DNA from 3 places in the Dyella sp. NPDC103356 genome. Region 1 is predicted to be linked to each of the others. Evidence: riboswitches for the same ligand, from Rfam matches in the RefSeq annotation. Region 1 holds a riboswitch; each other region holds the start of a gene.
The links. A riboswitch is a leader RNA that binds a small molecule or an ion and turns the genes downstream of it on or off. The one in region 1 is predicted to bind cobalamin.

Region 1 (7,483 bases):
ATCGTTCGGCTTGGCCTGCGGCCAGTAGTCGAACTGCAGTTCGCCATTGGCGGCGCGGCTTTCATCGAAGCCCGGGTGCGCGCCCTGCTTCTGTGCGATCTCGTTCGATGCGTCGAGCGCATTGAAATAAATCTCCTCGGCGATGCGCGTGGACAGGGCCAGCGCTTCGCTCGAATCGAACGGCAGACGCAGCTTGAAGAACACGTCCTGCAGGCCCATCACGCCCAGGCCGACCGGACGCCATTTGCGGTTGGCGGTGGCGGCGGTGTCGATCGGATAGAAGTTGAGATCGATCACACGATCGAGCTGACGCACGGCGGTACGCACGGTAGCGGCAAGCTTGGCAAAATCGACCGCGCCGTCGACCACATGACGGGCGAGATTGATCGAACCGAGATTGCATACTGCCGTTTCGCCGGCCGAGGTCACTTCCAGGATCTCGGTGCACAGGTTGGACAGATGGATGACGTTCTCGGGTTTGGCCGTCTGATTGCTGGTGGCGTTCGAACGGTCCTTGAAGGTCATCCAGCCGTTGCCGGTCTGCGCCAGCGTGCGCAGCATGCGGGCGTACAGCTCGCGCGCCTTGACCTTCTTGACGGCCAGCCCGGCCGCTTCAGCGTCGCGATAGGCCTGCTCGAAGGTTTCACCCCAGCTATCGACGAAATGCGGCACCACTTTCGGGTCGAACAGCGACCAGTCGCTGTCGGTCTCGACGCGGCGCATGAATTCGTCGGGAATCCAGTTGGCCAGATTGAGGTTGTGCGTGCGACGCGCATCGTCGCCGGTGTTGTCGCGCAGTTCGAGGAACTCCTCGATGTCCGCATGCCACGGCTCCAGGTACACGCAGGCCGCGCCCTTGCGCTTGCCGCCCTGGTTCACTGCAGCGACCGAGGCGTCCAGCGTCTTCAGCCACGGCACCAGGCCGTTGGAATGACCGTTGGTGCCCTTGATCAGCGAACCGCGCGAACGCACGCGCGAGTAGGCGAGGCCAATGCCGCCGGCAAACTTGGACAGCTTGGCGACGTCGCCGTACTTCTCGTAGATCGATTCGAGCGAATCGGTCGGCGAGTCGAGCAGGAAGCACGAAGACAACTGCTCGTGCGAGGTGCCGGCATTGAACAGCGTCGGCGAGCTCGCAATGTATTCGAGCGACGAGAGCAGGCGATACAGCTCCAGCGTCTCGCCCATGTCGTTGCCGCCGAGCGCGCAGGCGATGCGCATGAAGAAATGCTGCGGCGTCTCGATCACCTTGCGCTGTTGCGGATGACGCAGCAGGTAGCGATCGTACACCGTGCGCAGGCCGAAGTATTCGAAGCGGCGCGTGGCCAGCGGATCGATCGCATCGTTGAGCTTGCGCGCATTGGCGACGACAAAGTCACGCAGACGTGCATTGAGGATGCCCAGCTCGGCACCGCGCGCGATCGACTGCGAGAAGCTCTGTATTTCCTGGCCGCTGACTTCCTTTTCGATAAAGGCGCCGAGCAGGCGCGCGGCGAGCTGGCCGTATTCCGGCTCTTCGGCGGTAAGCGCCGCGGCCGTACGGATGGACAGTTCGTCCAGCTCCTGGGTGGTGGCGCCATCGTAAAGGCCGCCGATGGTCTTCAGGGCGACGCGCAGCGGGTCGACCCCGTGCAGGCCCTCGCCGCTGCGGGTGACCGCGCGCACGATCTTGTTGACGTCGACGATCTCCTGGCCACCGTTGCGCTTGGTCACGCGCATCTGGCCCGGGTTGTGCGGTGGCGTCAGCGCAAACGGAGTTTCCGTTGCGGCAGGGGAGGTCGAGCCGGTGCTGGCAGCATCGGCGGAGAAAGGAGAAGCGTCCACGCGACCGACGAGGCGTTCGCGCGTGGAAGTATCGAGAGGTTGCATGGCGGCAGCGCTCCAGCAAAAAAGTTCGTTTCGCCTGCTCCCGCGCGCAGGGCTGAAAGGTGTGATGTAAGGGTTCCGCGAACGGTCGTATGGCGAGGCTAGGTGCCCCGCGTCCACGACGCGCTTCCCCGCGGAAGCCGCCATCACTCACCGCGGCGGCAGGCCGCGATGTGTCGGCAGGTCTTCGGACTCGTGGACGAGGATCATTCCGGGCGATCCACCTACTTGCCCCCGCTTCCCAGCCTTACCGGCCAGTGCGATGGGGGTGTTCGTTTCCACTTACCGCTGCGGGGCAGTTCCGGATTTTCACCGGGATTCCCTATTAAGCCGATCCGACCGTGGGTCTGAGAAAGGCACCGACGAGGCACAACATATCGGGGTCCAGGGGTCTGGTCAACCCAATAATTTGTGGATAAGCCGGTGGATAAATACAAACGAAGCAGCCTGTTCAGGCGCTTGCAGGAATTTGCAGCTTTGTACGAATCGCCTGTCATTGGCCCGGTCCGGGCCTAGCCCCGATGCATGCCCCGGCTACGCGGGTCCCGGAACACCAGCCAGGTTGCCACCAGGCCGCATAGCGCGGCGAAGGACAGCCACAGGCCGGGCGCCGCCTTGTCGCCGGTGGTATGGATCAGCCATTGCGATATGGCCAGGCTGGAGCCGCCCAGGGTGGTGGCCAGGCTATAGGCCAGCGAAAAGCCGGTGGTGCGGACCTGGGCGGGCATGATCTCGGTCAGGGTCACCACCAGGGCGCCGTTGTAGCTGGCATAGATAAAGGACAGCCACAGCTCGACCACGAGCAACCGGCCGAAGCCGGGCTCCGCGACCAGCCAGCGCAGTACCGGATAAGCGGTCAGCAGCGCCAGCATGGTGCAGGCCAGCAGCAGCGGGCGGCGACCGATGCGGTCGGAGAGCGCGCCCATGATCGGCAGCCAGATGAAATTGGAGACGCCCACGCACAGCGTCACCAGGAACACGTCGAAGGTGGACAGCTTCAACACCTCGCTGCCGAAGGTCGGGGTATAGGCGGTGATCAGATAGAACGACACCGTCGTCATCATGACCAGGGCGACGCCGATCAGCACGATGCGCCCATGCGCGAGCATCGAGCGGTAGATCTCGCCAAAGCTTGGCTGCCGGCGCGAAAGAAACTCCTCGGTCTCTTCCAGCGAGCGGCGGATGACGAACAGGAACGGCACGATCAGGCAACCCACCAGAAACGGAATGCGCCAGCCCCAGCGGTCGATGGTCGCCGGAGGCATCCAGTACTGCAGCAGCAGGCCGATCGACGCGGCGAACACCACGGCGACCTGCTGGCTGGCCGATTGCCACGAACAATAGAAGCCACGCTGGCCGGGCCGCGCGATTTCGCTGAGATAAACCGAGACGCCACCCAGCTCCACGCCGGCGGAAAAACCTTGCAGCAGCCGACCGGCCAGCACCAGCAGGGGCGCGAGCACACCGATCGTCGCGTAATCGGGTACGGCGGCGACCAGCAGCGTGCCGACAGCCATCAACAACAAGGTAAGGATCAAACCCTTGCGGCGGCCGTGATGGTCGATATAAGCCCCCAGCACGATCGCGCCCACCGGCCGCATCACAAAGCCGGCGGCAAAGGCGAGCAGGGTCAAAAGCAGCGAGGCATAGGCGCTATGGCTCGGAAAGTACGCACGTGCAATGGCCGGGGCGTAATAGCCATAGACCATGAAGTCGTACATCTCGAGAAAATTGCCGCTGACCACCCGCACGATGGCCTTGAAGCTTTCCTTGCGCGAGCGCGGCGTGGCGGCAGACGTCATGGACCGGGCTCAGGGCACGACGCTGACGTCGATCTCGATCGGGTAATCCGTCTGACCGGGTTGCACCGGTGGCTTGGGGAACGTCCAGGCCGAGAATTGCCCGGCGACGCACTTGGCCACGGGTGTGGGCACGCGCACGTCCACCCGTAGCGGATGGCCATCCGGCGAGATATCGGCCACCAGCGTGAAAGGCGACTTGTCTGCTGGCGCGTTGCTCTTGATGCAACCCTTGAGCGTGTCGGTCATCGGATCGCCGGTCTTGTCCCAGAACAGCTTCTGGTAGGCGGGACCGGTGGCCGCGCCTTCGGCCAGCTTCGCGCGGGTGACGCGCGTGGAGAAGTCGTCCACGGCCGGCGTTTGCGGCGCGCCCATCAGCAGGGCGAGGCTTATCAGGCTGAGCATGGTGTTGCCTCCTAGGATCTTGCGTTCAATCGGATCGGTGATCGAGCGCCAGGTACGCCTCGCTCTGCATTTCGATCAGGCGCGATTCGGTACGACCAAACTCCGCGCGCAAGCGTTCGCCATCGTACAGCTCGGTGATCGGTGCGGCAGCGGAAAGAATCAACTTGACGTGACGGTCGTAGAACTCGTCCACCAGCAGCACGAAGCGCTTGGCCGCGTCCTCGCTGTAGACGGTAAATTGCGGCACGTTGGAGACGATGATCGCCGGTCCGGCTTTAGCCAGTTCAATGTAGTCGGACACAGCGCGCGGCCCTTCGCAGAGCGCATCGAATTCGAACCAGAGGATATTGTCGGCGCGTTTGCGCAAGGGAATCGGTCGATCGTTGATGACGATATCGCCACCCTCGACAACATCGCCGACGGCCTGCGTGGTGAAGATCTTCGACAGCGCGCGCTCGGCTTCTGCACTCGGCGGCGTGTGATACACCGGTGCCTGCGATAGCGCACGCAGGCGCCAGTCGCGGCTGGAGATCATTTCCACCACGTGGCAGCGCTGTTCGAGCAAGGCGATCGCCGGCAGGAAGCGGGCGCGTTGCAGGCCGTCCTTGTAGAGATTCTTTGGCGCGGTGTTCGACGTCGTCACCAGCGTGACGCCGCGGGCGAACAAGGCGTCGAGCAGGGTGGCAAGAATCATCGCATCGCCGATGTCGTTGACCAGGAACTCGTCCAGGCACAGGACGCGACACCGCTGCGCGATACCGGCGGCCACTTCGATCAGCGGATCCTGGCGCTCGCCCAGTTCGCGCAGACGCTCATGCACCTCGCCCATGAAGCGGTGATAGTGGCGGCGCAATGCCACGCCAGGTGGCAGGCTCGACACGAACAGGTCCATCAGAAACGTCTTGCCGCGACCGACGCTGCCCCAGAGGTACAAGCCGGGCACGGGCTCCGACGATTCGTTGCCGAGCAGCGATTTCAACTTTCCGAAGAAGCCGCTGTTGTCCTGCCTGGTTTCGCAGAGCGATGCATACAAGCGATCGAACTCGGGCAGCAGCGCCTGCTGCGCGGGATCGGCTTCCCAGCGATGTGCCGCGATACCTTCCTGGTAACGCGCGCTGGGGGAGAGGGGGATGTCGCTCATGGTCTACCGGATAATTCGTATGGCTGAAAGAAACCACCGTCATCCCGGCGAAGGCCGGGATCTACTCCTCTAAGTGGCCGCTTGCCAAAGGTCGTCTGACAGGCGAGGACTGAGGAATGGATCCCGGCCTTCGCCGGGATGACGACGTAGGAGAGGATGTTTAATTCAAGGCATGTAATCGACCGGCAACGTTGAGTCACGCTCGTCATGCCACGCCTGAATCGTCTTCGGCAGACGCTTTTTCCAGGCAGGTACATTGGTGTAGTAGCGCATACGCGAGTTGTTCTGCTTGTCGAACACCAGCAGGCCGATCCAGAGTTGATCACCCTTGCGCATCACTACCGCGGCATTGGTATTGGCCAGGCCGCGCACGAAATAATCGCCGACCTTCGCGCCCAGGCCGTCCTTGTCGTCGATCTCGCCCTGCATATTGATGGTGTCGAGCAGGTTCTGATAATCCTCGCCCAGCAACTTTCGCGCGACGGCGTCCTGGTTCGCGTCGAGCACCTTCAGACTGACCAACGATGCTTTTGGCTTGGCCGCGATCGCGCTCGCCGGCAGGTAGTTGCCGCCGTAATAAACACCGTTGCCCGCACCGCAATCGTTCTGGTTCTGGCGCACGGTCAGTCGTTGCCCGACCCGCACGAAATCGAGCTGGCAGCCGTCCTTGTCGCGATAGGTGGCGCGGTCGTTCTTCAGCACGATCTTGCCTTCCAGTGCACCGCTGTTGCCGCCGTTGTTCGCCTCGATGCTGAACTTCAGCGCCGGCGGTTTGCCGGTGATGCTGATCTGGCTGCTGGCCGACGGGTTGTCGTTGTCGAGCTGCCATACCTGCACCCAGCGCGCATCGCCGGTACGCGCCGTGCTGGCGGTGTTCTGCAGACGATCCAGGCGTTCCTGGTAAACACGTTGAAGACACGCGGTGTCGCCGCCGCAGGCGTTGCGACGCTTGAGCCAGTCGCGCTGCGAGCTGCGCAAGCTGTCAGGGTTGGCAGCGGCCGACATGGCGCTGATGAAGGCGCTATTGAGATCACTGTCCAGCTTGGACAGATCGGCATCGCCGCAAATGGCTTTTTCCGCGGGCGTGGCGGCCTTGCTGCAGTCGAAGCTCGCTGCGTTTGCGGCCAGCGGTAGCGCCAGCAGCGCAGCGGCAATCAGAAAAAGGCGCATCCTTAACTCCTTTGAGGCGGTAGCCAATCGCGGATCGAGTGCTTGATCGCACCGCGCAGATCCATCAGGCGGCGATGAAAGAAGTGGCTGGTTTCGGGCATGCGCACCAGTTCCGGCGGATGCTCCATGGCGTCGATCCAGTCGAATACGGCCTGCGGATCGACGATTTCGTCGTCTTCGCCCTGTACGACCAGCCAGGGACAGGTGGGCAACTCGACCGTGTCGAATGGCCAGCGCCCGGCAGGCGGTGCGATGCTGATCAGCGCGTCGGCGTGCAAACGCACCGCGTTGCGGATCGAGACATAGCTGCCGAACGAGAAACCGGCCAGCCACAATGCGTCGTCCGGGCGTAGCCTGCGTACCCACTGAGCGACCGCGGCCAGGTCGTCGCCCTCGCCATTGCCGTCGTCGTAGCTGCCTTCGGACTCGCCGGTACCGCGAAAATTGAAGCGCAGCGTATCCAGGCCCGATTCGCGCAGGCTGCGCTCGACCATCGTGACCACTTTGTTATGCATGGTGCCGCCTTGCAGCGGATGCGGATGGCAGACGATCGCCGTACCGCGGCGCGCACCAGGACGCTCGGCCACGTCGCTGATGACTTCGAGCTTGCCGGCCGGGCCGTTGAGCGCGAAGCTGGCGGCCTGATCGGGAAAACTGTCGGGGTCTGCGGGAAGCGCCAGGATGTTCATGACCGGAATGATAACCGCCCCGGCGACCGGACGAGCCGCGCCGCGACGATGAACCACCTTGCCCATGCCTTGCTCGCGGGCGACGACGAGCTGATGCAACTGGGCGGCATGCTTGGCGATTTCGTGCACGGACCGCCCGAGGCGCTGCGCCTGCCCGAAGGGGCTATCGACGGTGTCCGCCTGCATCGCGCCATCGACGTCTATACCGACAGTCATCCGGAAGTGATCGCGGCGCGCGCCCTGTTCGAGGCCCCCTATCGCCGCTACGCGGGGATTTTGCTCGACATGTGGTTCGACCATTGCCTCGCTCGCGATTTCCTGCGTTGGAGTGGGCAACCCCTGCACCTGTTCTCCCCGGCGCTACGCGATCTGCTCTATCGCCACGAGCCGCTGCTGCCGCCGGATCTGAAACG
Region 2 (7,483 bases), on a different contig from region 1:
CGGTGAGAAGAACACCAGCTCCGCACCACCCTCGCGCAGCACATCGAGATTGGCCGGATAGAGAAAACAAAACGCCGCATCATGCGCTACAGCAATGCGCTTTCCTTCCAGCAAGCGCGGCGAAGGCGAACGATGGGTGGCAGGGAAACCCACCGGCGCAGGCAGTACTTCCTTCGCATACGTTGCCCAGGCATCCGCCAACGCATCCAGACGTGCCTCGATATCGCCCTGCTCACCCGCAGCCACCAGACCGAGATGACGTTCGGGCAGCATCAGCGCGGGATCGCGCGGCAACGCACCCAGCCAGGTGAGATCGGGCGGCAGGCTTTCGGCCAGCAACTGCGCGTGATACGAGCTGCCGATGCGGTTGGCGGTGACGCCATAGACGTGCAGGCCGGGACGATAACGCGCCAGGCCCGTTGCGATCGCGCCGAACGTCTGTGCCATCGCCGAGCCATCGATCACCGCAAGCACCGGGATGCCGAGCTTCATCGCGAGATCCGCGCTCGATGCACTGCCATCAAAAAGCCCCATCACGCCTTCGATCAGGATCAAGTCGGCGTCACCAGCAGCCTCGTAAAGCCGCGCACGCACGTCTTCTTCTCCGCCCATCCACAGATCGAGCTGGTATACCGGCGAACCACTGGCACGCGTCAGCACGGTCGGGTCAAGAAAATCCGGGCCGGTCTTGAATACCCTTACGCGGCGGCCCTGCCGCCGGTGCCAACGCGCCAGCGCCGCGGTGACACTGGTCTTGCCCTGCCCCGAGGCAGGCGCGGAGATCAGCAAGGCCGGGCAACGATGTTCACTCATAGTTACAGCTCGATACCTTTTTGCGCCTTGATGCCGGCTTCGAATGCGTGCTTGACCACGCGCATCTCCGTCACGGTGTCGGCGACCTCGATCAAGGCATCGGGTGCGCCGCGCCCGGTGATGACGACATGCTGATTCGGCGGGCGCGCAGCCAGTGCCGGCAACAGTTGATCGAGCGTGACGTACTGCTTGACCAGGGCGATATTCAACTCGTCGAGCAGCACGAAGTCGTATGACGCATCGCCAAGCATGCGCGCGGCGATATCCCAGGCAGCCTGTGCCGCGGCGATATCACGCGCCTTGTCCTGGGTTTCCCAGGTGAATCCTTCGCCCATCACGTGGTAATCGAGATCTTCGCCGAAGCGGCGAAAGAAAGCCTCTTCGCCGGTCGAAAAGCTGCCCTTGATGAACTGCACGACACCGCAGCGAAAGCCATGTCCCAGCGAGCGCGCCAGCATGCCAAAGCCCGACGAACTCTTGCCCTTGCCGTTACCGGTATTGACCACCAATACACCACGCTCGATGGTCGCCCGGGCGATCTTGCGATCGACCAGTTCCTTCTTGCGCTGCATGCGTTCGCGATAACGCTCATCGGCGGTCATGGCGTCGCGTTCGGTTTTATCGATCATGCGCGTGCGCTCCGCGGTGATCCAGCCATGCGTTCGGCGGCGAGGACGATTACTGCATGCAGCGCGAACACAAAGCCCACGTAGCCAGCCGTCACACCCAGCCAATGCGGGTAGTAATGCGCGATGCGCGGCACAAAGCCGGCAAACGTCGGCGTGTAATGCCCCGAGAGCATGTAGTAGCCGCCACCGGAAATGAGATAAGTGAAGAGCACCGATACCAGCACCACCAAAGCCAGTCGCGGCACACTGCGCCAGTGCAGTTCATGCCAGCGGGCATAGAAGCACCCGGATACCCATAGCGTGCCGTAGGCCGGCACCAGTACCCAATAAGCCGGGCTCAGGCACCAGTCGGTGATCGTGCCGGCAGCGAGGCTGCCAAAATCCAGCACCGATGCCAGCGCGAAAAACAACGCGAAGACCCACCAGCGTCGCAACATGGCACCCGCCAGGAAGAACACCGCCCAGGATGCGCTGGGCAGCGCATGCACGCTGGCAAAATGCTGGCCGCGTGTGCAGGTCATCAGGATCGCCAGCGCGATGCCGACGATCCACAGCGTGGATGTCTGCTTGATTGGCAATACGTTCGACATAAGGGAACCTCGAATGACCTCAGTTTTCATCGTCGCCCCGGCGAAGGCCGGGCCCAGCGTCTTTAGCGCGTTGAAGCGCAAGACACTGGATCCCGGCCTCCGCCGGGATGACGGATAAGAGAAACCAGAGGTTCCCATTAGTGACCGCCCGGGTGCTTATCTGTGGGAGCGACTTCAGTCGCGACAAGCGCGCCACCCTTCGCCAGATAACCAACCCCAAGGCGAACTAACTGAGCTACAACGATGTAAGCCATGGTAGTACGTACGAACAGCGGCCCCCACTGCCATAGCCGCGCGACATACTCAGCCACATGCGGGTTCGCGTAGCGGCCACCCAGCCAATAGAAACCGCCGTTGGAAATCGCAAACGACAAGCATGCCGCCACAAAGCCGAACGCCAGGCTGCCGAAGAACGAACGTCCGGCACCACAGGCGCGCCCGCCGTACCAAAGCACCGCATAGGCCGGCAGCAGGAACGCATAGGCCGGCGTGACGCAGAAATCGCTCACGCCGGCATAGCTGACCGACACCCAGTCCACTAGCACCGCCAAGGTAACAAAGCCGGCAAACGCCAGGTGCCGGCGCAGGTAAATGCCGCCGATAAACAACACGGCCATCGAGGCATCGGGCAGATGCATGGCATCTCCAAAATGCTTGAATCGCGTAGCGATCATGCAGGCGACCAGCAAGATCAGGATCATCGCGTTATGCGTTCGGGAGAGTGCTTTCATACCGTCTGTTACCTCTTGGCCGTGTTACTTGCGACGCTTACTGGGCCGGCTGCCAGCGCACGGTAAACATGTAGTTGCGACGTGGCTGATTGAAGAAAGCTGCCGTTTCGTAACGCTTGTCGAAAATATTGTTGGCACTGAACTGCAGACGCCAATCGCGATCCAGCGCATAGGCCACGCGCAGGTCGGTCAGCGAATAGCCGCCCAGTCGAGTGTCGTTCTCGGTATCGTCGAAGCGCTTGCCCGAGACGAAATAGCTGCCGCCGAAGCTGAACGCACCGATCTTCTTGTCCAGATCGAAACGTGCCGTCTGCTTGGCACGGCGCGGCAACAGGTTGCCGTGATCGAAATCGTTGCTCTCATCGCGCGGATCGAGCCAGTTCAACGTGCCCTGCACGGTCCAGCCGACCAGTTCGGTATGAGCTGTAGCTTCCACGCCGCGGATGCGTGCGCGGTCCACGTTGATCGGCAGGAAATTGGGGCCGGTGAACGCGATAAGGTCGCTGATCTTGGTCTCGTAGGCATTCAACGACCAACCGCCCCAGCCGTGCGTGCCGCGCAGGCCCAGCTCACCGCTGCGCGAGCGCTCTGGCTTCAGGTCCGCATTGCCGAAGTCGGGGTAGTACAGCTCGTTGAAGGTTGGCGCATGGAACGCCGTGCCGTAGCTTGCCGTCAGGCGCAGCGACTGGGTGAAGTCCCAGCCCCACAGCAGCGAGCCGGTATTGCGGCCGCCGAACTGCGTGTCATCGTCGCGCCGCACGCTGGCCTGCAACTGCTGGCTGCCGAAAGTCTGCTGCCACTGGCCGAAGACGCCGCGATCGGTGCGCCGGTCGACGACATACTCGGTGCTGCCTTGGATGTTGTCGTGCTGCACGTCGAAGCCGACGCTGTAGAGGCCGCCGCCGGCACTGATATCGGCCTGCAGCGAGCCGAGCTTGCGACGGGTATTGAACGTGTCGACGTAGACGTTATCCAGATAATCGCTGCTGAAATCCTTGCTCTGCCCCAGGGCCAGGGTCAGCGTCAGCCGATCGGACGGCTTGTAATGCACCCGGCCGCCCGCCACCTGCGACTCGGTCTTGGCGCTGTTGCTGAAAGTACCGTCGTATTCGTTGCGACCGCGAGCTTCGAAGAAGCGCGCGTCGGCATCCCATTGCTCATTGAACTTGTAGCCACCCTGCAAGGTGAGTGCGTCGTTCTTGTAGCCGTCGTTATCCGGCTCGATGGTGAAGCAGCCGCCGGGACCGCGACAGGCGTTGAAGCCATGCGTCTGGTCGTGCGAAACCTCCATCGAGTACCAGCCGGCGCCCTGCTTGCCGGCCGCACCCAGTGAGCCCTTCAGCGTGTCGTAGGTGCCGACGCCGAAGCTGGCATGCGGCACGAACGCGCCATCGGGGCGGCGGGTGAAAATCTGGATGACGCCGCCGACCGCTTCGGAACCGTACAGGCTGGAAAACGGGCCGCGCACGATTTCGATGCGCTCGATCTGCTCCAGCGGGATGTCCTGCAGCGCGGCCACGCCGGCCGAGGCCGAACCGATCTTCACGCCATCGACCAGCACCAGCACCTGATCGGCATTGGTACCGCGCATATACACCGAGGTCTGCTTGCCCTGGCCACCGGTGTTCGATAGCTGGATGCCAGGCGTGCCCTGCAGCAAGGCGACGATCGACGCCGGCTGCAGACGCTCGATATCGGCGCGATCGATCACCGTGACCGGCGCCAGGGTCTGGTCCTGCGTCTGCGCGGTGCGCGACGCGGTGACCACGACCTGATTGAGATCGGTGGTGCCGGCATCGTCCGCGAAGGCCGGGGAAAACACGGAAAGCAAGGCGGCCGCCAGCACGGCGCGGCGGAAAGTCGAAGAACGGATTGGCACAGCGTTAGCTCCCTGGACCGCGCCTACCCGCGCGGCGTCAATGGCATGGGGACAGGAGCGTGAGAGCAGGTACCGGCAAGTCGCAGCGGCCCCGACTAGGCCCGCCGCCTGTCCGGTGATACCTCCAAGGCCGGTCTCCGGGCTTGCGAGCGAGGGCATCTACCCTCCCGAGCCGCGCCTTCCCATGCTATCGAGCACAGTGGCTGTTTGCGGTTCGTTTGCTCGCCTACCGTTGCGGGGGCAGCTTCGGCTTGACCCATCGAGGGCGTACCGAATTCCCGTTTCAACCGCCGGCTCCATTGCCGACAGTCACCTTGAGGCGCGGCGATCTTAGCAGCAGCGCGATGGGTCCGTGAGTGCAATGTGTAACGGCGGGGGACTGGACAACCCGCGTCACATGGCCGGCGACTATCTAAAAACTGACCCGTGAGTGGCATCGGGCTGCAACGTCCGTGAGTTGTCCTAAGCGCCGACCGCATAGCCGACGCCACTCACGGAGCCCCCCATGAGCCAGATCGACGATATCAAGCCCAGTGACATCAGGCCCGATGACATCAGGCCCGACAACACCGGGCGACGCCGCTTCCTGAAGATGACCGCGGCCTCGGCCGGTGGCCTGGCCGCCATGTCCGCCCTGCCCCCGGTCATCCGCCAGGCCCTGGCCACCCCTGCCGCCACGGTCAATGGCGATATCACCGACGTGCAGCACGTGGTGATCTTCATGCAGGAGAACCGTGCGTTCGACCATTACTTCGGCAGCCTGGCCGGGGTCCGCGGCTTTGCCGACCGCGTGCCGGCGCCGTTGCCAGGTGGTCAGCAGAATGTCTGGCATCAGCCCGACGGCAGCAGCACGGGCTACATGCTGCCCTTCCACATGGACACCAGCACCACCAGCGGTATCTGCATCAGCGCCCCGGCGATGAGCTATCCGGTCGACACCGCGATCTGGAACGGCGGCAAGTTCGATGCCTGGAATACCGCGCGCGCTGCCGGTCTGGGCATGGGTTACTTCCAGCGTGCCGACTTGCCGTTCTACTACGCACTGGCCGACAGCTTCACCATCTGCGACCAGTATTTCTGCTCGACGCTCACCCAGACCAACCCGAACCGGCTGCATTTCTTTACCGGCAGCAACGGACTGTCGGTCGGCCAGGCAGCCACGCTGGACAACACCGAGCCGAGCGCCGGGTTCAGCTGGACCACGTATGCCGAGCGCCTGCAGAACGCCGGCATTAGCTGGAAGGTCTATCAGCAAAGCAACAATTTCGACGACAACGCATTGGCCTGGTTTGCGCCCTTCAAAAAAGCCAAAGCCGGCCAACCGCTGTACGACCGCGGCATGGCGACAGTGCCCGATCTGGTGACTGCATTCGCCAACGACGTCGCCAACAACACCCTGCCGCAGGTGTCGTGGATCGTGGCGCCGGACTATCTCTCCGAGCACGCCAACTACAAACCGGCCTATGGCGAGAACCTCTCGGCGCAGTTGCTGGCCGCGCTGGTCGCCAACCCGGCGGTGTATGCCAAGACCGTATTCATCCTCAACTACGACGAGAACGGCGGCTTCTTCGATCACGTACCGCCGCCAACGCCGCCGGCCTCGTCGGCGAACGGCCTCTCCACTGTCAGCACCACGGGCGAAATCACTGGCGGCAAGCCGATCGGCCTGGGATTTCGCGTGCCGATGATGGCGATTTCGCCGTGGTCGCGCGGTGGCTGGGTGTGCTCGGAAGTGTTCGATCACACGTCGGTCCTGCGTTTTCTCGAAACCCGTTTCGGGGTCGCCGAGCCGAACATCAGCGCTTGGCGTCGCGCGGTCTGCGGCGACCTGACTTCGGCGTTCGATTTCAGTTCCGGCAACACGTCCTGGCCCAGCCTGCCGGTCACCAGCGGCTATCCGGGGCAAGCCGATAGCGAGTGCTCGACGTTACCGTCACCCAGCGTTCCTTCCACGCCGTCGATGCCCACAGCCGAATCGACGGCAACACGACCGGCACGCGCGTTGCCGTATGAAATGGATATCCAGGGCAGCGTCAGCACATCGAATGGACGCTATGTACTCGCGTTCAACAACACCGGCGCGGCGGGTGCGGTGTTTCAGGTGTACGCCGCCAATCGGAACGACGGTCCCTGGCGTTACACGGTGGAGGCAGGCAAATCGCTCTCCGACTATTGGAGCGCAAAGACGTATACCAACAGCATCTATCAGCTTGAAGCGCATGGGCCGAACGGCTTTCTGCGCGTATGGCAAGGAAGCGTCGCCAGTGCGGCCGTCATGCCGGAGATCACGTTGGCCTACGACCCGGACAACAACCGCGTGCAACTGACGCTCACCAATGCGGGCAGCAGCGCATGCACGTTCACCGTGCGCAACGGCTATGTGTCACAAGATGTGCGTATCTATTCGGTTGGCGCGCATGGCAGTCATGTGGACAGCTGGGACCTGAGCGATTTTGCCAACTGGTATGACTTGAGCGTATCGGTGGCCGAGGCCAGCGGATGGGCGCGACGGATGGCCGGGCATATGGAGAATGGGGCGGATAGTTTTAGCGAGCCGCGATAGAAAAAGGCCCCGACTTACGTCGGGGCCCATTGGCATCAGGCTTCCTTGTGGAACACCAGATGCCCGCCCTCGGCATCCACCACAATCGTATTTCCGGCCTCGAAGCGCCCTTCAAGAATCTGCTTCGCCAGCGGGTTCTCCAGTTGCTGCTGGATCGCCCGCTTCAACGGCCGCGCGCCATACACCGGATCGAAGCCGACATTGCCCAGCAGTTCCAGCGCCTTGTCGTATATCTCCAGTTTCAACTGACGTTCCGCCAGGCGCTTCTCCAGGTAGAT
Region 3 (7,483 bases), on a different contig from region 1:
GTGACCTCTTCCTTACCAAGGAAGTGCTCTACCGACTGAGCTACATGAGCACAAAACACACTCGAGACGAGATCAATGGAGCGGGAGACGGGAATCGAACCCGCACCATCAGCTTGGAAGGCTGAGGTTCTACCATTGAACTACTCCCGCCTGATCTAGATCAGCAAACGCGGAACTCGTCTGGTGGAGGGAGGTGGATTCGAACCACCGAAGGCGTAAGCCAGCAGATTTACAGTCTGCCCCCGTTGGCCGCTTGGGTATCCCTCCAACAAAGAACGGCTATTGTGTGGATGACGGCCGAAACTGTCAACACCTTCACGCGAGAAAAACGCGACTTCTGGCGAATTTCTTGCAGTGTACCGTGGTTGACATCAGGTCAGCGTATCGGCACGCGCATCGACCAATTGCTCCATCTCCTTGGACAGTTCCAGCAGGCGCCGCGCCTGCTCCTGCAGCCTCAATTCCGCCTCGTTGTGCGGTTCCCAGGCAGGTACGGGAGTAGGCTTGCCGTCCGGGCTGTCCAGCGCGACGAATACCATCACGCAGCTGGTCGCCAGTCGCTGTTCGCCCTTGCGCAGGTCCTGCGCCAGCACATCGACCGCCATATGCATGCTGGAGCGGCCGGTATAGATCAGGCGGGCCTTCACGGTCACCAGGTCGCCGATCAGGATCGGCGCCACGAACTGGATGCCACTGATGGACGCGGTGACGCAATAGGCCCCGCTCCAGGCCACCGCACAGGCGTAGCCGGCCTGGTCGATCCACTTCATCACCATGCCGCCGTGCACCTTGCCGCCGAAATTGACGTCGGTGGGCTGGGCGAGAAAGCGGAAATTCACTTCGTGTTGCTGACCTGGCATGAGGGCTCCGGCTGGGCATGAATCGAACGCGGCGCATGATCCGCCCCGCCCTCGCCTGCCGCAAGTTATTTCTCGACGGCTATCGACCGCGCCGGCAAGCATGCGCGCCCATCCGGGCGGGCGCGCATGACATCACCGGCTTATGCGGCAACCGCCTGACGCATCGCACGCGCCGCTTTCACCATCGCCACCAGGGCCGACCGGGTTTCCGGCCAGCCGCGCGTCTTCAGGCCGCAGTCGGGATTGACCCAGAGCTGTTCCGACTTCAGCACCGCGCCCGCCTTTTCCAGCAGCGAAATCATTTCCTCCGCATCGGGTATACGCGGCGAGTGGATATCGTAGACACCCGGGCCGATCTCGTTCGGATAGCGGAATTTGACGAACGCATCGAGCAACTCCATTCGCGAACGCGAGGTTTCGATCGAGATCACATCGGCATCCATGGCGGCCACCGCATCGATAATGTCGTTGAATTCCGAGTAACACATATGCGTGTGAATCTGCGTCCGGTCGGCCACGCTCGAGGCCGTGATACGGAAGCATTCGACCGCCCAGTCCAGATAACCCTGCCAATCGGCCCGACGCAACGGCAACCCCTCGCGCAAGGCGGGCTCATCAATCTGGATCACGCCGATTCCCGCGCTTTCCAGATCGAGCACCTCGTCGCGCAAGGCCAGTGCGATCTGGCGACACGTCGCCGCGCGCGGCTGATCGTCACGCACGAACGACCACTGCAGCACGGTCACCGGACCGGTCAACATGCCCTTCATTGGCCTGGACGTCAGCGATTGCGCATAACTGGACCACTTCACCGTCATCGCGCGCGGGCGATGCACATCGCCGAAAATAATCGGCGGCTTGACGCAACGCGAGCCGTAGCTCTGCACCCAGCCCAACTTGGTGAAAGCGAAGCCATCCAGTTGCTCGCCGAAGTACTCCACCATGTCATTGCGTTCGAACTCACCATGCACGAGTACGTCGATGCCAATCTCTTCCTGGAAACGCACGCATTTTTCGGTTTCAGCGGCAATGAACGCATCGTAGTCGGCATCCGAAAACTTGCCCGACTTGTTTCGAGCACGCGCGTCGCGCACTTCGTGGGTTTGTGGAAACGAACCGATGGTGGTCGTGGGATACAGCGGCAATCCCAGCTTCGCTTGCTGCAGCCGACGCCGCTCGTCGTAGGAAGACGAGCGGCGGGAGGCGCCAGCATCCAGTAACGCGATACGTGCCCCCACCTCGGGCCGATGCACCTTGTCCGATCGACGGCGGCTGGCAAGGCTTTCGCGCGCCTGCTTCAGCGCAGTGTGCGCGGATGGCCGGTCGGCAAGGGCATCGGCCAAGGTGCGCAATTCGCCGATCTTTTCCCGGGCAAATGCCAACCACCCGTGCAGATCGCCGGGCAACGCCGTCTCCACCGATGCATCGAACGGCACATGCAGCAGCGAACAAGACGGCGCGATATGCAGACGCGCATCGCCAATACGCTCTTTCGCACGGCGCGCCAACGCCAGCGCGTGATCGAGATCCGCGCGCCACACATTGCGTCCATCCACCAAGCCGAGCGAAAGCACACGCGAAACGGGCAGCGAATCGAGCACCGCATCGAGCTGCCCGGGTGCGCGTACCAGATCGACATGCACGCCGGCGACCGGCAGTTTGTTCACCAGGGCAAGATTGGCGCCCAGCTCGCCGAAATACGTGGTCAACATCAGCTTGGGACCATCGACGTCAGCCAGCGCCGTATAGGCCTTCAAATAGGCCGCATGATCGTCCGCATCCTGATCGAGCACCAGGCAAGGCTCGTCGATCTGCACCCATTCGGCACCCGCGGCATCCAGTTGTCGTAACAGGCGGATGTAGGCCGGCAACAACTGCCCGAGCAAGGCGAGACGATCGCTACCGTCGACCGTTTTCGACAGCAATAGAAAACTGACCGGCCCCAACAGCACCGGCCGCGCATTGAAACCCAATGCCTTGGCCTCGAGGAATTCGGCGACCGGCTTGTCGCCGCGCAAGCGAAAGGTCTGGCCCTTTTTCAGTTCGGGCACCAGGTAGTGGTAGTTGGTATCGAACCACTTGGTCATTTCCAGCGCATGCAGATCGTGGCCGCCGCTCTGGGTACCGCGCGCCAGCGCGAAATAGCCGGCCAGCGGGTCGGCGTCGGCCAGCGCGCGATAGCGCTCGGGAATGGCATCGAACAAAAAGGCGGTATCGAGCACCTGGTCGTACAGCGAAAAATCGTTGCACGGCACGACGTCGGCACCAGCGTCGCGCTGCAGTTGCCAATGCCTGCGACGGAGTTGGGCCGCCGAATCCAGCAGTTGCCGTGATGTCGAGTCGCCCCGCCAGAACGCTTCCAGCGCGTGTTTGAGCTCGCGCTTTGCGCCGATACGGGGAAAACCCAGGTTGGAAAGAGTAGCCATAAGCGATGTGTCCTCGATTCGTGTTGAATGAGGAACGAAGGAATCGCGCAACGACACCGCAGCCTTGGGGCCACGACGCAGGCACACGAGCGACCTTCGCCCCCTCGGGCGAACCGAAACCCACGCGAGGACGTACGGGAGCCAAGCGCCGCAGCCATGCGCCGCGACGACCAGGCTCCGGCCAACCTCCCCGCGGAGGTTCCAGGTCAGGCAGGGGATGGATTCCCTGGCCGAGGCAGGTCTTCGGGCTCGTGGACATGAGGCACGGGGATGCCTCGCCTAGTGTTCGCCGCTTCCCGGCCCCCGAAGGGCCAGTGCTCATGGCGAAGGTCGTTTCCACACACCGCTGCGGGGCAGCGCCGGAATTGGCCCGGGAAGAAAACCCTCCAAGGCCGTACCGGCTTCCCTTTTAAATCCATCTCTTTATCTTAATAGAGAGATGGATACCGTCGGCGAGTGGAAATTACGCCTGCGGCGATGCGCCGTCAAGCAAGGGCACGACGATGTTCCTGATACGGCCGGCCAGGCGCTCGACGTCCTCGGTCACCACCTGGGCAATCCCGAACAACAAGCCGGGCTTGGATCGCCCGAGATAGAACGACGACATCGGCCGCATCGCGAAGCCTTGCGCGTTGAGCGCTAGTGCGATGGCACGATCATCGACGCACTCATCGTGAAACCATGTCGCCAGTTGCAAGCCGCCGGTACCGACACCGATCCGCAATATCTCCCCGAGATGATGCTGCAACGCGTCCACCGTCGCCGCCATGCGCGACGCGTAAAGGGCATTCATCTGCCGCAGGTGCGCACGGAAACGCCCTTCGCCGATGAAGTCCGCCAATGCCGCCTGCACGTGGATGGGAACGACCGCGCTGCGCAAAAGCTGAAGCTCCGTGGCCGCCGACAACAACGATGGTGGCACGACGGCATATGCCACACGCAGCCCTGGAGCAAGCGTCTTGGAGAACGTGCCCAGGTAGGCGACAACCCCATGGCGATCGATGCCCTGCAGCGAGGCGATGGGACGCGATCCGTACTGAAATTCGCTGTCGTAGTCGTCCTCTATCACCACCGCGCCATGCGTTTTCGCCGTCGCCAGAAGTGCCATGCGCCGCGAAAGGCTCATGGTCATGCCCGTGGGGTATTGGTGCGATGGCGTGACATAGATGAGGCGCGGCGGCGGTCCTTCGATCGCGCCCAGATCGATGCCTTCGCTATCGCATCGCGCAGGCACCAGCGTTGCGCCAGCCGCACTCAACAACGCTTTGGCGGTGGGGTAACCAGGGTCTTCCACCCAGGCAACCTTGCTGACCGCATCGCCCTTGCTCAACACGAGCGAGCTCAACAGATCGATCGCCGCGCGTGTCGACGGCACGATCAGCAACTGCTCCGGCCGTGCCACGACGCCACGTGTCGCGCCGATGTGATCGAGAATCGCCGTACGCAACGCACCCAGACCGGAGGCTTCACCGTAGCCGAGGTCGTGAATGCGCAGCGACCGCGCTCTTGCGCCAAGGCAGCGAGCCCAGGCGGCATGCGGAAAACGAGAGAGATCAGGAATGGCCGGTGCAAACCATTTGCCTGCGACCGCCGGCTCCGCCGCCAGCGGCAATTCCACGGCGCGCTTCTGGCCTCGCTCTTGAAAAGGCGCCTGAGCCATCGCGGAGACGCGACAGGCCGATCCCGCCGAGGCTCGCAGGTAGCCCTCATTCTTCAGCCGCTCGTACGCATTGACCACCGTGGAACGGGCAACGCTGAGCGCTCCAGCCAGGCTGCGCGTCGATGGCAGCCGCTGACCCGGCGACAACTGGCCCTGCAAGACCCGCTCGCGAACCAACCGATAGATCTGGCCTTCGAGATCACCCGAAGCTTTGTCCAGCGGCGGCCAGGCGGCCGATGGCGTCGTGATATCGATCAACTGGACTGACCAAAAATAGCAAAGTGGTAGTTTACGGCAGTCCTGTTGAGCCAAGAAGATGCTGGCGTGCAAAGTTCATCACTGCCCGCCAGGAGCTCCATGAATCTCTCCGCTTGGAAGGGCGTGCCACGCCCGGAACGCATCACGCTGGAAGGTCGTTACGCGCGTCTCGAACCGTTGGACATAGCCCGACATGGACAGGACCTGCTGGCGTCGGCACAGGCACCGGGCGCGGACCAGCGCTTCCATTATCTTTTCGATACCCCGCCCGCCGACATGACGGCGTTCATGCCGTGGCTGGAAAAGAGCAGCACATCGGTCGACCCGCTATTTTTCGCCGTGATCGATCAGCAGACGGGCAAAGCGGAAGGTCGCCAGGCACTGATGCGCATCGACCCGACGCATGGCGTGATCGAAGTCGGACACGTACTGTGGGGCCCGGCCATTGCACGCAGCCGCATCACCACCGAGGCGCTTTACCTGCACGCTCGCTACGTCTTCGAGACGCTCGGCTATCGCCGCTTCGAATGGAAATGCGACAACGCCAACGAACCTTCGCGCCGAGCCGCGCAACGGTTCGGCTTCGAATTCGAAGGTATCTTCCGTCAGCACGTCGTGGTCAAAGGGCGCAACCGCGATACCGCGTGGTTTTCCATGCTCGACCGCGACTGGCCCCGACTGAAGGCCGTTTACGAGACGTGGCTGGCGTCTGAAAATTTCGATGAAACCGGGCAACAGAATGCTCCGCTGCGCTTCTAGGAAATCACCCGTGCAAGACTCATGTGCAACAAAGGAAATGCCTTGCCCGTGCCATCCAACGGTGAACTTCCGACAACGCCAAACCCCGCGTGCCGGTAGAAATCGACGGCCTGCGTATTCTGTTCGTTGACATCCACACGCGTGGCGCCAAGGTTGTCGATCGCATGAACAAGCAAGGCCTTGCCTACGCCCTGCCCACGCGCCTCGGCAGCGACAAACAACATCTCGATCTGATCGCCGCCAACCGCGATAAAGCCGGCAATCTGACCTGCTTTCATCACGAAACAATGCACCGACAAGGTCGGCAAGTAGGTGAGCACCAGCGGTCGATAGAAATCAATGTCCGCTTCGGTCAGAAAGTCATGCGTTGCGCGCACCGAACTTTCCCAGATAGGCACCAGCGTGGCGAAATCCGCCGATGTTGCGGGGCGTATGGCATTCATCGTTCGATGATACACATCAAGTGCAATAGTTGGCGAACAGGACCAACCCAGCGCTCCGCTCACGTACCGCTAGACACTTTGGACAACCGCCGCTGGCGCGTGCCCGCTCGTCGCCATAGTCATGGCCAGTTCGCTATAGGTACGGATATTGAACCATTGCATGCCCAACAACAGGATGTAAGGCACGAACAGCAGGCCCAACTCCGGCACCCGAATCATCAAATCCATCACCAAGGGAAGGCACAGCGTCGAGATCGCAAGCAGCCAAGTCGATAGTGCAAGCGATGTTGCTCTACGCAACGAGTGGTGCAGCGATTGCGCATAGGCATCCGACACGCCTTTCCAGCGCCTGACCCAATAACGCCTGACTTTATAGGTGAAAGACGAGCCCGTTATGGCGACAGCCAGTTCCAGCAGGGCTACCGCAGCAGTTATCCATTTGGACAACTGCAGCAATCCGTTGCTACCGAGTCTGGAACCCAGCACGGTGACCGGCGCAGCCAACAGCAACAAGAGAAAAGCGTACGCGGCTTCATTCTTGACGCGCAGCGCCAAACCCAGCCAATTGGTTTTCTGAATCATCCAATGCACCGCGACCTCCTCGCACCAGTACGCCAATCGCGACTGCACCCCCAAGGCAGCGTTATGGTTCATTTTCGCGGCTTATCGAGTCCATAACCGTGAACCCGGTTACCGATCCACCATGAGCCATGGCCTCAGCCACATCGCCAGACGGCGACGACAAGGCCATTAATAACCAAGAAAACCGGCATGTCATACCGGCTCGCCTTACCTGAGGCGCGTTGTCATCACAGCATCGGCATCAAGGGATGAACCAGAACCGCAGCTTTGCGAACTCTTTGACGTCGGTTATCGAACCCGCTGAGCAGAACTGCAAGCCGAGTAGTAGACATGACAATTGGTTGTTCCGGAGTCAGTGCACGTTTTCATGGCCACCTTAACGGCTTCACCCGTGGTGGGAGCACTCCACACATTGAAACTCGCGTCCCCGGCAATCACCACACCACACGCATTTCGGAATCGCGTGTCGACCTTGCAGTTCGCACCACCTCTCGA

Region 2: linked by a shared signal. The riboswitch ahead of btuB (TonB-dependent vitamin B12 receptor) and the one ahead of ACZ6WW_RS13195 (ribonucleoside-diphosphate reductase subunit alpha) in region 1 are both predicted to bind cobalamin.
Region 3: linked by a shared signal. The riboswitch ahead of metE (5-methyltetrahydropteroyltriglutamate--homocysteine S-methyltransferase) and the one ahead of ACZ6WW_RS13195 (ribonucleoside-diphosphate reductase subunit alpha) in region 1 are both predicted to bind cobalamin.

Annotation. Positions count from the first base shown of each region.
Region 1 covers NZ_JBVJLZ010000005.1:145,153-152,635, forward strand. The annotation lists gene ACZ6WW_RS13195 (ribonucleoside-diphosphate reductase subunit alpha) at 1-1,869, opposite strand, end outside; cobalamin riboswitch at 2,028-2,245, opposite strand; gene tcuC (tricarballylate/proton symporter TcuC) at 2,379-3,668, opposite strand; gene ACZ6WW_RS13205 (peptidase C13) at 3,678-4,070, opposite strand; gene zapE (cell division protein ZapE) at 4,096-5,211, opposite strand; gene ACZ6WW_RS13215 (lysozyme inhibitor LprI family protein) at 5,377-6,381, opposite strand; gene ACZ6WW_RS13220 (alpha/beta hydrolase) at 6,384-7,070, opposite strand; gene ACZ6WW_RS13225 (acyl carrier protein phosphodiesterase) at 7,119-7,483, shown strand, end outside.
Region 2 covers NZ_JBVJLZ010000003.1:78,038-85,520, forward strand. The annotation lists gene ACZ6WW_RS07320 (cobyrinate a,c-diamide synthase) at 1-813, opposite strand, end outside; gene cobO (cob(I)yrinic acid a,c-diamide adenosyltransferase) at 816-1,415, opposite strand; gene ACZ6WW_RS07330 (hypothetical protein) at 1,439-2,032, opposite strand; gene ACZ6WW_RS07335 (hypothetical protein) at 2,170-2,763, opposite strand; gene btuB (TonB-dependent vitamin B12 receptor) at 2,801-4,642, opposite strand; cobalamin riboswitch at 4,754-4,973, opposite strand; gene ACZ6WW_RS07345 (phosphocholine-specific phospholipase C) at 5,148-7,205, shown strand; gene clpB (ATP-dependent chaperone ClpB) at 7,241-7,483, opposite strand, start outside.
Region 3 covers NZ_JBVJLZ010000012.1:118,479-125,961, reverse strand. The annotation lists tRNA gene ACZ6WW_RS21830 (tRNA-Thr) at 1-50, opposite strand, end outside; tRNA gene ACZ6WW_RS21825 (tRNA-Gly) at 77-150, opposite strand; tRNA gene ACZ6WW_RS21820 (tRNA-Tyr) at 182-267, opposite strand; gene ACZ6WW_RS21815 (acyl-CoA thioesterase) at 372-860, opposite strand; gene metE (5-methyltetrahydropteroyltriglutamate--homocysteine S-methyltransferase) at 1,001-3,286, opposite strand; cobalamin riboswitch at 3,504-3,753, opposite strand; gene pdxR (MocR-like pyridoxine biosynthesis transcription factor PdxR) at 3,750-5,204, opposite strand; gene ACZ6WW_RS21800 (GNAT family N-acetyltransferase) at 5,304-5,963, shown strand; gene ACZ6WW_RS21795 (GNAT family N-acetyltransferase) at 5,960-6,406, opposite strand; gene ACZ6WW_RS21790 (hypothetical protein) at 6,476-7,060, opposite strand; gene ACZ6WW_RS21785 (DUF4189 domain-containing protein) at 7,277-7,483, opposite strand, start outside.